One region of the Bacillus sp. JJ722 genome, then DNA from elsewhere that is predicted to be linked to it. Evidence: predicted binding sites of a transcription regulator. Region 1 holds the regulator's gene; each other region holds the start of a gene.

Region 1 (3,211 bases):
AAAAAATCCCTTACATGCTAATTCTAGGTGATAATGAAGTAAACGAAGGTACAGTAAATGTTCGAAAATATGGCGAAGATATTTCAACAAGTGTTTCAATAAGTAATTTTAAGGAAACAGTTGCTCAACAAATAAAGAAGCGTAGTATTTAATTAATTTAAAAATAGAAGGCTATCATGTAGCCTTCTATTTTTATGCATTTGGGAGTTAATGGGAGTCGTTTTTATAGATATCTTAATTGTTTTATACATCTATCATTTTACTAAGTTAATAGTCTATACGAAAAGTAGAAGAAATTCATATATTAGTATAAATGGACAAACTCTTTTGAAGAAAAAGATTAATAACTTAAGGTAGGTGTTGTTAGATGACAGTGCAAATACTTATTAATAAATCAATAAATCGAATGGGGTTGGTGCATCCAGTTGTAAAAGATACCGCTGTTGAATTAATTAAAAGAGCATATAAAGAAGGAATTCATGTACTAATGACAAATGGTTATCGAAGCATGGAAGAACAAGCAAAGTTGTACGGAAAAGGAAGGAAGTCGTACGTTTATAAGGGGAGAGACTATGGAGATCCAAAAAGCGCAATCGTTACAAATGCGATGCCGGGAAGTTCAAACCATAATTATGGGTTAGCAATAGACTATGTTCTAGCTAATGAAGATGCAACCGAAGTATATTATACAGTTGATGATAAATTTAAAAGGGTAGCAGCTATTGCAAAAACACTAGGTTTTGCCTGGGGAGGAGATTGGAAATCGTTTAAGGACTATCCTCATCTTGAAATGACGGGTGGCTTAAAAATAGATGATTTGAAAAATGGTAAACGTCCAAATCTTACAGTTACGTTTACACCAACAATTATTAAAGAGGGAGGGAAAATTCCAACTAAAAATGATAACAAGAATATGAAAGTGTACAAACCATCAAATGATGATTTCATAAACGCTACGGCAAGAGTACTTAAACGATTTGAGAATAAAGACGTGCATGGAGATAAGGCTATTAGCTCTATTCATAGAGAGAAGTTGCTGAAGAGGGAGCTTTCATTAGATGATGCTATTGCAATAATATATGTAGCTTTAGATCGAGGGTTAATTAGCCCAAAAGCTACTGAATAATAAATTGAAGGTTTTAATAGTATGCCTTTTAAATGTAAACCGCAATATTGTGATACAATTAACGTGTTTACACTATTGATCAAGCAAAATAGGAGTCGAATATGTATAAATTTATCAGAATAACATCCGAAAAAATTTTTAGTATGTTTATAGCTTTTGTTATCACTGGGATTGTTTATTTACTAATATTAGGGATTTCAGAAGGATTCATGGAACTGGTTGCAACGGGTATCGGTAACATGTTCATTATGGCATGGTTTGGAATAATCATTGTAAGTCCAGCGGTAATCTTTATAGGAATTCCGTTCTCGTTTTTAGCAAACTATATAGGGAGAAAAGTTTCTAAACATCAAGCTGCTATTAGACTCGGCCTTTATATAGTTTTAGCTTTGTTAATTGCTCTTATTACGAATCTGGTGAATGTGCAAGGAATAATAGCAAAGTTTGTATTACCATTAGGATTAGCAAGTGGACTTGGCTTCTGGAGTGGAGAATTGTTGTATAGTAAAATCATAAAGATTTTAAAGGAGAAAAAAATCATAAAATTCTCTATTAATGAACTAAATTAATTTAGTAGATTTTATTTTAATGTATAAAAGGCAAAACTATTTACATTGCAAGCGACTGCAAGTAAATAGTTTTGCCTTTTTCTAACGTACATTATTAATGTATTTCTCTATACAGACCAATTACTTTTCCGAGAATAGATACTCTATCAAGAATAATTGGTTGAAGAGAAGAGTTTTCAGGTTGTAAACGGAAATAGTTATTTTCTTTGAAGAAACGTTTTACAGTCGCTTCGTTATCTTCTGTCATTGCGACAACTATATCACCATTTTGTGCATTCTGCTGCTGGCGAACAATGACGTAATCTCCATCAAATATTCCAGCTTCAATCATACTGTCACCAACAATTTCAAGCATAAATACATGTTGATCGTAACCAGCTAAATGTTCCGGAAGAGGAAAGTATTCTTCTACATTTTCAATCGCTGTAATAGGTTGACCAGCTGTTACTTTACCCAGTAATGGAACATTAACTACTTTTCGCTTTGGAATAAAAGATTCTTCTTCTAATTCTAGAATTTCTATTGCGCGAGGTTTTGTAGGGTCTCTTCGAATTAAACCTTTGGCTTCGAGACGAGCTAAATGTCCGTGTACTGTAGAGCTAGAAGCTAAACCAACCGCTTCTCCTATTTCCCTAACGGAAGGGGGATAACCTTTTGTTCTTACTTCTAGCTTTATAAAGTCAAGAATATCTTGTTGTCGCTTTGATATTTTATTCATTAATACACCCCATTCTCTTTCTATTTATATAAATTATAACATGCAATTTTTGGATAGACAAACATATGTTTGAATGTTTTTGTCGAATTTGAAAATAAAATAGAACATACGCTCTTGACACAAAACAAATGTTCGTATTATAATTCATCTATCAAAACACGAACGAATATTCGTATATTAGAAGGAGACGTATATAATGAGAAACTTTGTTATGAAAAATGCCTTTTCCTTTCTGTTTTTAGGACTTATTGTGATGTTTTCTATAATCTGTATATTTAAATACAGTGCTGATGATTCAGAAAAATATGTTGAAGTAACAATTGTTCAAGGAGATTCCCTGTGGGAAATTGCACAGGAATACAATTATGATAATATGGAAACTACCCAGTTTATATCTCATCTAGAGAAGGTGAATCATATAAATGGTGAATCAATAAAAATTGGAGATGTTATACGTATTCCCGTTAAAGAAGGTAATGAGAAGTTTTTGACAATGAGCACTAATAAAGACTAAGTTGCTTATTTATAAGTTGAGAGGTAGTAATAGCTAATGAAACGAGCGGTTATTTATTGTAGAGTAAGCACTGATAAGGAAGCTCAAGAAAGCTCCTTACATAGACAAGAACAAGAATTAAGAGCTTTAGCTAACGATTTGTCATTGGAAGTTATTCATGTCATTAAGAAACAGGAAAGTGGTTTCCAATTGAACCGTGATGGTGTGTTTGAATTGCTAGAGTGTATAAAGGAACAAAGCGTTAATGTTGTATTGATTCAAGATGAAACAAGGCTTGGAAGAGG
Region 2 (3,211 bases), on a different contig from region 1:
ACGTTCGAAATTCAATGCTTTTGCTGCTTCTTTCATTTCTTGTTCCATTTCTGAAATGACCTTTTCTCGTTCTTTTTTCGTTAATTTATCTAGTTTAACACTTACTTCATAATGATCTTGGTCCTCAGCCACATGCGTAGCTCTAATCGCTTGACGTATATCTTTTTGAATCGTAGTTGGTACGATACCATGTTTTTCGTTATGCGCTTCTTGAATGGATCGACGACGTTTTGTTTCTGTAATTGCTATATTCATTGAATTTGTTATTTTATCTGCATACATAATAACACGGCCATGTGCATTTCGCGCTGCACGACCAATCGTTTGAATAAGTGATCTTTCAGAGCGCAGGAAACCTTCCTTATCCGCATCTAAGATAGCAATCAAAGATACTTCTGGAATATCTAAGCCTTCTCGCAATAAGTTAATTCCGACTAAGACATCGTACTTCCCTAGTCGTAAATCGCGAATAATATCGATACGTTCTAATGTTTTCACTTCTGAATGTAAGTATTGTACTTTAATGCCGATTTCCTTGAGATAATTTGTTAAGTCTTCAGACATTTTCTTCGTTAAGGTTGTAATCAACACACGCTCATTTTGTTTAATACAATCTTGAATCTCACCTATTAAGTCATCTATCTGACCTTGTATTGGACGAATTTCAATAGGTGGATCAAGCAAGCCTGTCGGACGAATGATTTGTTCAATCATCTCTGGGCAGTGTTCAAGCTCATACGGCCCTGGAGTTGCGGATACAAAGATAGCTTGATGAACTTTCTCATTAAATTCATCGAACTGTAACGGTCGATTATCCTTCGCCGAAGGCAAACGGAAACCATGATCAACAAGGACTTGTTTACGTGCTTGATCTCCATTAAACATACCTCTTACTTGCGGCAATGTTACGTGCGACTCATCTACAACAAGTAAGAAATCTTCTGGGAAGTAATCAAGTAATGTATAAGGCGTTGCCCCAGCCGGTCTCAATGTTAAATGACGTGAGTAGTTTTCGATTCCAGAACAGAATCCCATTTCACGCATCATTTCTAAATCATAACGTGTTCTTTGCTCTAGACGCTGCGCTTCAAGCAACTTACCTTTTTCTCTAAACTCAGCTAGTTGTTCTTCCAGTTCTACTTCAATATTTCCAATAGCAATCTTCATCTTTTCTTCGCGCGTTACGAAGTGGGATGCAGGGAAGATTGCCACATGCTCACGTTCAGCTAGTACTTCACCAGTTAATGAATCCACTTCTCTAATTCTGTCAATCTCGTCACCGAAGAATTCAATACGAATACATTGCTCATCTCTTGATGCTGGGAAGATTTCTACAACATCACCACGAACGCGGAACGTTCCACGTTTGAAATCAATATCATTACGCTCATATTGAACATCTACGAGTTTACGTAGTAGTGCATTTCGTTCAATTTCCATTCCTGTGCGTAATGAAACTACTAACTCGCTATATTCTTCTGGCGAACCTAAACCATAAATACACGAAACACTGGCAATAATAATGACATCTTTTCTTTCAAAAAGAGATGATGTAGCTGAATGTCGCAGTTTATCAATCTCATCGTTTATCGAAGCATCCTTCTCAATGAAAGTATCGGTTTGAGGTACATATGCTTCAGGTTGATAATAATCGTAATAACTAACGAAATATTCGACTGCATTATTAGGAAAGAAATCTTTAAATTCACTGTATAATTGACCTGCAAGTGTTTTATTATGAGCAATTACAAGCGTAGGCTTGTTTATCTCCTTAATAACATTCGAAACCGTAAATGTTTTCCCCGTTCCTGTTGCACCTAGCAGCGTTTGAAATCTTTTACCAGATTGGATACCTTCTACTAGTTTATGAATTGCCTGAGGCTGATCTCCTTGAGGAGAATATTTAGACACTAATTGAAACTCATTCATCAAGTTTTGCCTCCACTTCACAGTACTTATTTTCATCTTGTACGAACTAACGAATATATAGACATTTTACCACAAACATTTAATAACTAACCAGCAAAAAGCGAACGTTCATTCGACAAGCTGTTAAATTGTGTAATCATGGGAAGTTTTCGTATCACTTGTTTTTTTCAAAAATGTTGGGGTTGATATTAAGAAAAAGTTCGATTTATTTACATTGATTCCCATAAAAGGAAATGTTATAACGTCTTTAGGACATCAAAGAGAGGTGCATTTATGAGCATGATCAAAACAGTGAATAGTCAACATAATCAACTTGATTTAGTCTTTAAAGAAGTTACCCAATCATTACATTCAAACCCTGTCCTTATCCTTTTCTTTGCTAGTACTAAGTATTCTTTTGAAGAATTATCAACTCATTTCCATCAAACATACCCAAATTCCGAAATTGTAGGTTTGACTACAACCGGTGAGATAGGACCAAAAGGGTTGAGCAATGGCGGATTAAGCGCAATGAGTTTCTCTAAAAACATCGGAGTTGCTAAAGCTGTATTAATGGAGAATATTGAAAAATACCCAATTTTTTATCGAAAGAAACTAAAAGAGGCAGCTACAAAAGTAGGTATAAACACTGGTAGTAATTATGTAAGCAAAGAAGGAATAGGATTAGTATTTCCCAACGGATTGATTGCTGCGGAAGAAAAAATGCTATCTGTTGTTAATTCGATTTTTGACAACGAAGGTTTCCCATTGTTCGGAGGTACAGCTGGAGATGACGCTAAGTTTCAACAAACAATGATTAGCTTAAACGGGCGTGTTTCCAGCATCGGAGGTATAGTTATCTTCATTAAACCCGATGTAGATACATTTATTATGAAAGAAAATATCTTTCAGTCTACCAAAAAAGAAATGAAAATAACGAAGTCCAATACAGAAGGAAGAATCGTTTATGAATTTGATGGAAGGCCGGCAGCTAGTGTTTACGCTTCTCGCTTAGGTATTTCTGAATCTAATCTACCAAACTACTTTATGACCAATCCTTTAGGGCGAAAAGTGAACAATGAAATTTTCATAGCTTCTCCATTTCAAGTATTACCAGATGGGGGAATCCAATTTTATTGTCAATTATTCCAAGATACAAAAGTAGATATTCTAGAACCAAAAGAACCTGTCGAAGCATTAAAACAAACATTACATAATTTACACAAAGAATTTGCTACTTTAGATGGTGTTTTAGCAGTCAATTGTATTTTAAGAAAGCAGCAATTCCAAAACCAAAATTTAT
Region 3 (3,211 bases), on a different contig from region 1:
TTGACTCCGCCACATTTAAAATCGATACTAAAACATATTTTGGCCATTCTGAAATAAATAGAACAAGTTTAGAAGGTGTAGATATTGTATTGATGAACTATACGCACCATCACGATACTAAGACAAGTGAGTATAAAAATCTATAATTATATCCCTTTAGGAAACAAAATAGCCCTAAGTAGTATAGCTACCTGGTGGCTGAATAGTGGTAAAACTGTATGCTATAAATTTGGAGATAGCAACAACTTAATTGTAAAGCTAGGTATGATTTACTGTAAATACAAAAGAAAATCCCATAAGCATTCCGTCCTGGAAGACGAACTTATGGGCTAAGCGTTGGGTATACTAACTCATAGCTAGTATCTCCCTTTTAATAATAAATTTAAATAAGAGAATAGTAAGAGGTATTGTTACCCCTTATTCACATCATACTCTAAAATGGGAATAAATGTAAAAATTTTAACTAAAATAGTAATAAAACCAACAATCCTAATACCAGAGTAATACAAGCTACAGCTCCTAGTTTTGATTGTTTAATTATCCGTTCATCATTTGTACGTAAATATTCAAAAAATGTCAGAGTGAAGTAAAAGCATAATATAGTAAAAACAACAATTCCAAATATCACAAACTTAGTCACCTAATCACCACTCTTTTTAATAAAATTATACATTATTTTCAAATTCACATACTATACTATACCGTAATTCTTAATAATAGATTGGGTCTATAATTACTTATTTTATCTTCACACTAAATCCACGCTTCACTAATTCCATAAATAATTTATTCCTGTCATCGTTAGTTAAATCACTAACGACTAGCTTTCTTTCCTCACCCATAAGTAATTCAATCGCTCGTGGTTTATTTGGATCTCGTCTAAGAAAACCTTTATTTGTTAGTTTACGTAAATGCTCTTGTACTGTCGATGAAGATGCTAATCCCGTTCCATCCGCAATCTCTCGTACAGTTGGTGGAAATCCATGATGATTAGTGTATTCCTCAATAAACCCTAAAATCTCTTGTTGTCTTTTTCCTAAAGGTTTCAATGGTGTCATCTCATTTCTCTTTGTTAGTTTAAATTGCATTAAGAAACATTTCTCTTTCCGATTGGTCCTGATGAAAGGATATTATCAATCTTAAATATACGTTCAGCTTTCCTTAAATGACAAAAAGCCTTGATAGATGTTTTGTTCATCGCTATCACCGTGATAATACGTCTTGTTACATTACCATGTCTGTCAATGTAATAAATCATAATTGGAGATACTGTTTATTTAGAAATTCAAAATTAGATTTATTCTGGAATAAGTGAAACTTTAAACTTACTGAAACCATTTTCTTGTAAAATTTTATTAATTATATTGTCTATTTCTTGTTTAGTTTTTTCACCTTTATATTCATTTTTTGAAATAGGTATAGTCATTTCATTTTGTTTATCATTTTCACCAAGAGAATACATGATTATTCCAGTAGATTTATAGTTTTTATTTTTTAATTCTTTTGAAATTAAATCTATTACCTTTTTGTTTTCCATTTCATCTAAAGTTTTATTAGCATAAGCATTTGAAAAGCTTGTATTTTCTACAGTTTTATCAATGTTTGTTTCTTTTGTTGTGAACTTGTTTCCTACATAGACCACAAGACCAATAGCTAATACTGATGTTAATATCATTAAAATTTTTTTTCTCATATAAAACTCCTTTAATATTAGGTGGTTTTTTAATAATATATGTTTTCATATGAGAAAAAAGAAGATAAATATCTTAGTTTGAAATATTTAACGAGCAATAGTTAAGATTAGAACTGACATAAGTCGGTTCTTTTTCATCATTATATAGGAACATTTGTTCTGAAATAAACCTAAAAAAAGATAATTCCTCTTGAAAACGAGAACGAACGTTCTTATAATTACTTATGAACAGAACACTCGTTTGTATAATTATCAAGAAAATAACATAAGATAAAAATTAAAAGGATGGATTAGAATGGCTTATCGAGACCGTGGAATGATGAAGTGGCAAGGGTTTGTGTTAACAGAGCACAACGAGGATATGAATTATCATAATCGTAAAAAGACAGCTCCCATCTTCTTAGATGAACAATCTCTAGAACTATTCAATGAAATGTTACTTCTATCTCACCAAAATCAAACATCTATCAGAATAGAGTACGCTAACCATCTTAACCCTTATGAGATAGTAAAACATTCTACGGGATATGTCTGGAAGTATGACGCAATTCTTAAAGGTATATATTTAAAAGACACGGAGGGAATTAAAGGTGAATTTATTCCTATTACAGAAATCCGTTCTATATCAGAGGTTGACAGCTATGGAATTTGATGTTTCTAAGTTACCACGCAGAGATATATTGTGTGTCGATATGAAGGCATTTTTTGCATCAGTGGAATGCATTAAGCGTAACTTAGATCCGTTGACTACTTTTCTAGTTGTAATTGGAAAGAAAGACCGACTAGGATCTGTTGTATTAGCATCCTCACCAGCCGTAAAAAAAGAGTTCGGGATTAAAACAGGTAATCGTCTCTATGAAATTCCAAATGACTCACGTATTATTTTAGCCGAGCCTAGTATGAAACTTTATTTGCATGTTAATCGCATCATCCAGGACATTTTCAGACGGTATGTAAGTAATGATGACCTTCATATCTATTCAATTGATGAGTCATTCCTTGATGTAACTGCATCTAGGAAACTATTTGGTGACAAGTTCACAATAGCTAAACAAATTAGACAGGATATTGAAAGAGAATTAAGACTTTGTGCAACAATCGGAATTGGAGACAATCCCCTTCTTGCTAAACTTTGTCTCGATAATGAAGCGAAAAAACGACCTGGTGGAATCGCTTATTGGAGTTATGAAGATGTTCCTAATACTGTTTGGAAAATTAAAACCCTAACGGATATGTGGGGAATTGGACCACGAACTGCAAGAACATTGAATAGGATGGGTATTTGTACGGTGTCTGGGCTTGCAAAATATGATGTTAAATCATTGAAGAGAAGGCTTGGAGTAATGGGTGAACAACTCTATTATCATGCATGGGGTGTGGATTTTAGCCGTATAAGTGATAAAGTTCAACCACGAGAAAAAAGCTATGGTAAGAGCCAAATACTATTACGAGATTATAAAGACGCGCATGAAATAGAAACTGTTATATGTGAGATGGCTGACGATGTTGCAGCACGCT
Region 4 (3,211 bases), on a different contig from region 1:
AATGGATGCTATTTTAAGAGTTGAAAATAAATTAATTTTGTTGATTAGGAAAGAATATATTTGGTTCAGAGAAAGTTTCAAGAAAGCGAATGGCACTTTTTGAAAGATATCGATCTTTATGCCAAACGATTGCAGCTTCTGATTGGACACTACAATCCTCAATGGATATAACTTTAACACCAAGTTGTGAAAAGGATTTTAAGGTAGTTTGGGGTAAAAAGGCTACACCTATTCCTTCACGAACTAAAGTTAAAATCATGGAAGCATCAGGACATTCACATACTATATTAGGTTCAAACCCATGCCGACGACACTCATCTATAACTAATTCATAGGTGCCATGTCCACTTACTCGATGAAGTAGTAGCAATGGTAGAGGGGCTATATCTTTCATTTTGATTACGTTTGATATATCGCACTCATCTGGTACAACTAAGACAAATGGATCTGGAGTAAGCTCAATGGATGAGAAATCAGTGCTCCCGATGGGAAGCCGTATTATTGCTAATTCAATATCACGATTCAACAAACTTTCCTTTAATCGATATGTATCGCCCTCAACTAATTTGAAGCGAACATCAGGAAACTTTGTACGGAAAAATCGGATACGTCCAGGGATATAGGCAAAGCAAGTTTTAACAGAACCGAGAGCGAGTATACCTTTGAGACCTTCGCTAACTTCTTTAACTTCAATCAGTGTTTCTTCAAAGAAAGCCAGTAGTTCTTGCCCTTTTTTATATAATAGCTTGCCTGATTCTGTAAGTTCTAGGTGTCGACCATTACGGTCGAATAGTTTTCCACCTAGTTCATCTTCCATCATTTTTAATTGTTGGCTAAGTGGAGGTTGAGCCATGTGTAATTTTTTTGCTGCTTTAGTAACTTGGCCTTCTTCTACAATAGTGACGAAATAGCGCAATTGCCGAATATCCATTGCATACTCCTTTCATATCTAAAGTATATATTTTAAATATTTTTAATATTTAAAATATATAACAGTGTAGAAGAAATTGTACATGGTTTTTAAATAAAAAATGACTTAGAAAGATTAGAAAATGATTAGAGGGATAAATAAAAGGAAATAGAGCTTTTATGTAGAATAAAGTCATAAAGTATAATCCGAGCCCTTATAAATAAGCTTGGTATTTTGATTTTGATAACTTACAAGTAATTTGGAAGCTACATAAAATGCAATTTTAAGGAATATGAAAAGGAGAAATGAGATGGCTATTAATGATCTTTCACGAAATGACATGGGGGAAATTTTAAAAAAGGCAAAACGAATCGCAGTAGTAGGGTTATCGGATAATCCTAATCGTACTTCTTATAGCGTATCTAAAGCGATGATGGATAGCGGATATGAGATTATTCCAATAAATCCTAGTGTAAGTGAAGTGTTTGGGGTAAAAGCGTATGCATCGTTACTTGATATTGATGGACATGTAGACATTGTAAACATATTTCGACGAAGCGAAGCTGTTTCTCAACATGCGAAAGAATTTGAACAAATCGATGCGGATGTTTTTTGGACTCAGTTAGATGTAATCGATGAAGATGTGTATCATGATTTGAAAAATAAAGGCTATACTGTTATCATGAACCGTTGTATTAAAGTTGAGCATGCCTTAACAAAATGACTTAGTAGAAATGGAGCATATTTGCTCCTTTTTCTATGCTTATGTAAAAAAAAGCTAAGTATATAGTCATTTTTTATGTTACTATCACTTGTGAATTAATTATGTGCAAGATGTGAATAAGCTAAAACATTATATGCGAAAATGATTTTTAACGATACAATAGGTTTTAAGCATTTTACATATATCATAGTTTTTTTCGAACACTCGTTCGGTTTGTGTTATAATAGCGCAGTACATAATAGTTTAACTTTCAAGCAAGTATAGATAAACATGGGTTTGCTTGTGGAAGGAGAATTTCAGTGGCAGCTAAAAATCAAAATAAATTTGAATACAATGATGATGCCATACAAGTGCTTGAAGGTCTTGAAGCCGTAAGAAAAAGACCTGGTATGTATATTGGCAGCACAGATGCAAGAGGACTTCATCACTTAGTATATGAAATAGTAGATAACTCAGTCGATGAGGCACTAGCTGGGTATGGAAATCAAATAACAATTAAATTGCATAAAAATCAAAGTGTTAGCGTGTCCGATAAAGGTCGTGGGATGCCAACTGGGATGCATAAATTAGGTAAGCCTACACCAGAGGTCATTTTAACCATTCTTCACGCTGGTGGTAAGTTTGGTCAAGGTGGCTATAAAACGAGCGGTGGTTTACATGGTGTTGGTGCCTCTGTTGTAAATGCATTGTCTGAATGGTTAGTTGTTACCATCAAAAGAGATGGTTTCATATATGAACAACGTTTTAGTAACGGTGGTAAACCAGTAACAACTTTAGAAAAGAAAGGTACGACAAACGGAACAGGTACGACCATTCACTTTAAGCCAGATCCACAAATTTTTTCAACGACGATTTTCAATTATGAAACGTTATCTGAGCGCTTAAGAGAATCAGCATTTCTTCTTAAAGGAATGAAAATCGAGCTTATTGATGAGCGTAATGATCAGAAAGAAGTTTTCTTTTATGAAAATGGTTTAAAGGCATTTGTTGAATATTTGAATGAAGAAAGAGATGCCTTACATGAGGTAGTGGCTATCGAAGGTCAACAAAATGGAATCGAAATTGATTTTGCTTTCCAATTTAACGATGGTTTTTCTGAGAATATTTTAAGTTTTGTTAATAATGTTCGAACAAAAGATGGTGGAACGCATGAAGTAGGAGCAAAAACAGCGATGACTCGCGTGTTTAACGAATTTGCTCGAAAAAATGGTCTTCTTAAGGAAAAGGATAGAAACCTAGAGGGATCTGATATTCGTGAAGGATTAGCCGCGATTCTTTCTGTTAGAGTTCCTGAAGAGCTGTTACAGTTTGAAGGGCAAACGAAAGGGAAATTGGGTACAAGTATTGCGAGATCCAGTGTAGATAATGTCGTAGCTGAACATTTAGCATATTTCCTACATGAAAATCCAGAAATAGCGTCCATTCTAATCAAGAAATCTTTAAAGGCATTTCAAGCTCGTGAAGCAGCGCGTAAGGCTCGTGAAGAAGCTCGAAGTGGCAAGAAAAGAAAAAAAGGCGAAACCATTCTTTCTGGTAAACTGACGCCAGCTCAATCACGTAATCCAAAGAAAAACGAA

Evidence for each region. Region 1 encodes LexA, which represses DNA repair genes until DNA is damaged. Its sites were predicted from a motif close to CGAACATATGTTCG; they were not measured.
Region 2: the regulator LexA is predicted to act here: its motif matches at 2,031-2,044, upstream of uvrB (excinuclease ABC subunit UvrB).
Region 3: the regulator LexA is predicted to act here: its motif matches at 1,924-1,937, upstream of V7014_RS13985 (YolD-like family protein).
Region 4: the regulator LexA is predicted to act here: its motif matches at 1,832-1,845, upstream of parE (DNA topoisomerase IV subunit B).

What each region holds. Positions count from the first base shown of each region.
Region 1 is NZ_JBALMO010000145.1:5,767-8,977, reverse strand. Features, by position in the region: gene thrS (threonine--tRNA ligase) at 1-152, shown strand, start outside; gene V7014_RS17495 (M15 family metallopeptidase) at 368-1,126, shown strand; gene V7014_RS17490 (hypothetical protein) at 1,228-1,695, shown strand; gene lexA (transcriptional repressor LexA) at 1,790-2,413, opposite strand; gene yneA (cell division suppressor protein YneA) at 2,610-2,927, shown strand; gene V7014_RS17475 (YneB family resolvase-like protein) at 2,964-3,211, shown strand, end outside.
Region 2 is NZ_JBALMO010000050.1:5,250-8,460, reverse strand. Features, by position in the region: gene uvrB (excinuclease ABC subunit UvrB) at 1-1,929, opposite strand, end outside; gene V7014_RS08110 (FIST signal transduction protein) at 2,203-3,211, shown strand, end outside.
Region 3 is NZ_JBALMO010000105.1:9,057-12,267, forward strand. Features, by position in the region: gene V7014_RS13970 (DUF3888 domain-containing protein) at 1-146, shown strand, start outside; gene V7014_RS13975 (helix-turn-helix domain-containing protein) at 738-1,088, opposite strand; gene V7014_RS13980 (hypothetical protein) at 1,298-1,693, opposite strand; gene V7014_RS13985 (YolD-like family protein) at 1,989-2,345, shown strand; gene V7014_RS13990 (DinB/UmuC family translesion DNA polymerase) at 2,335-3,211, shown strand, end outside.
Region 4 is NZ_JBALMO010000233.1:7,558-10,768, reverse strand. Features, by position in the region: gene V7014_RS22295 (LysR family transcriptional regulator) at 32-931, opposite strand; gene V7014_RS22290 (CoA-binding protein) at 1,221-1,634, shown strand; gene parE (DNA topoisomerase IV subunit B) at 1,934-3,211, shown strand, end outside.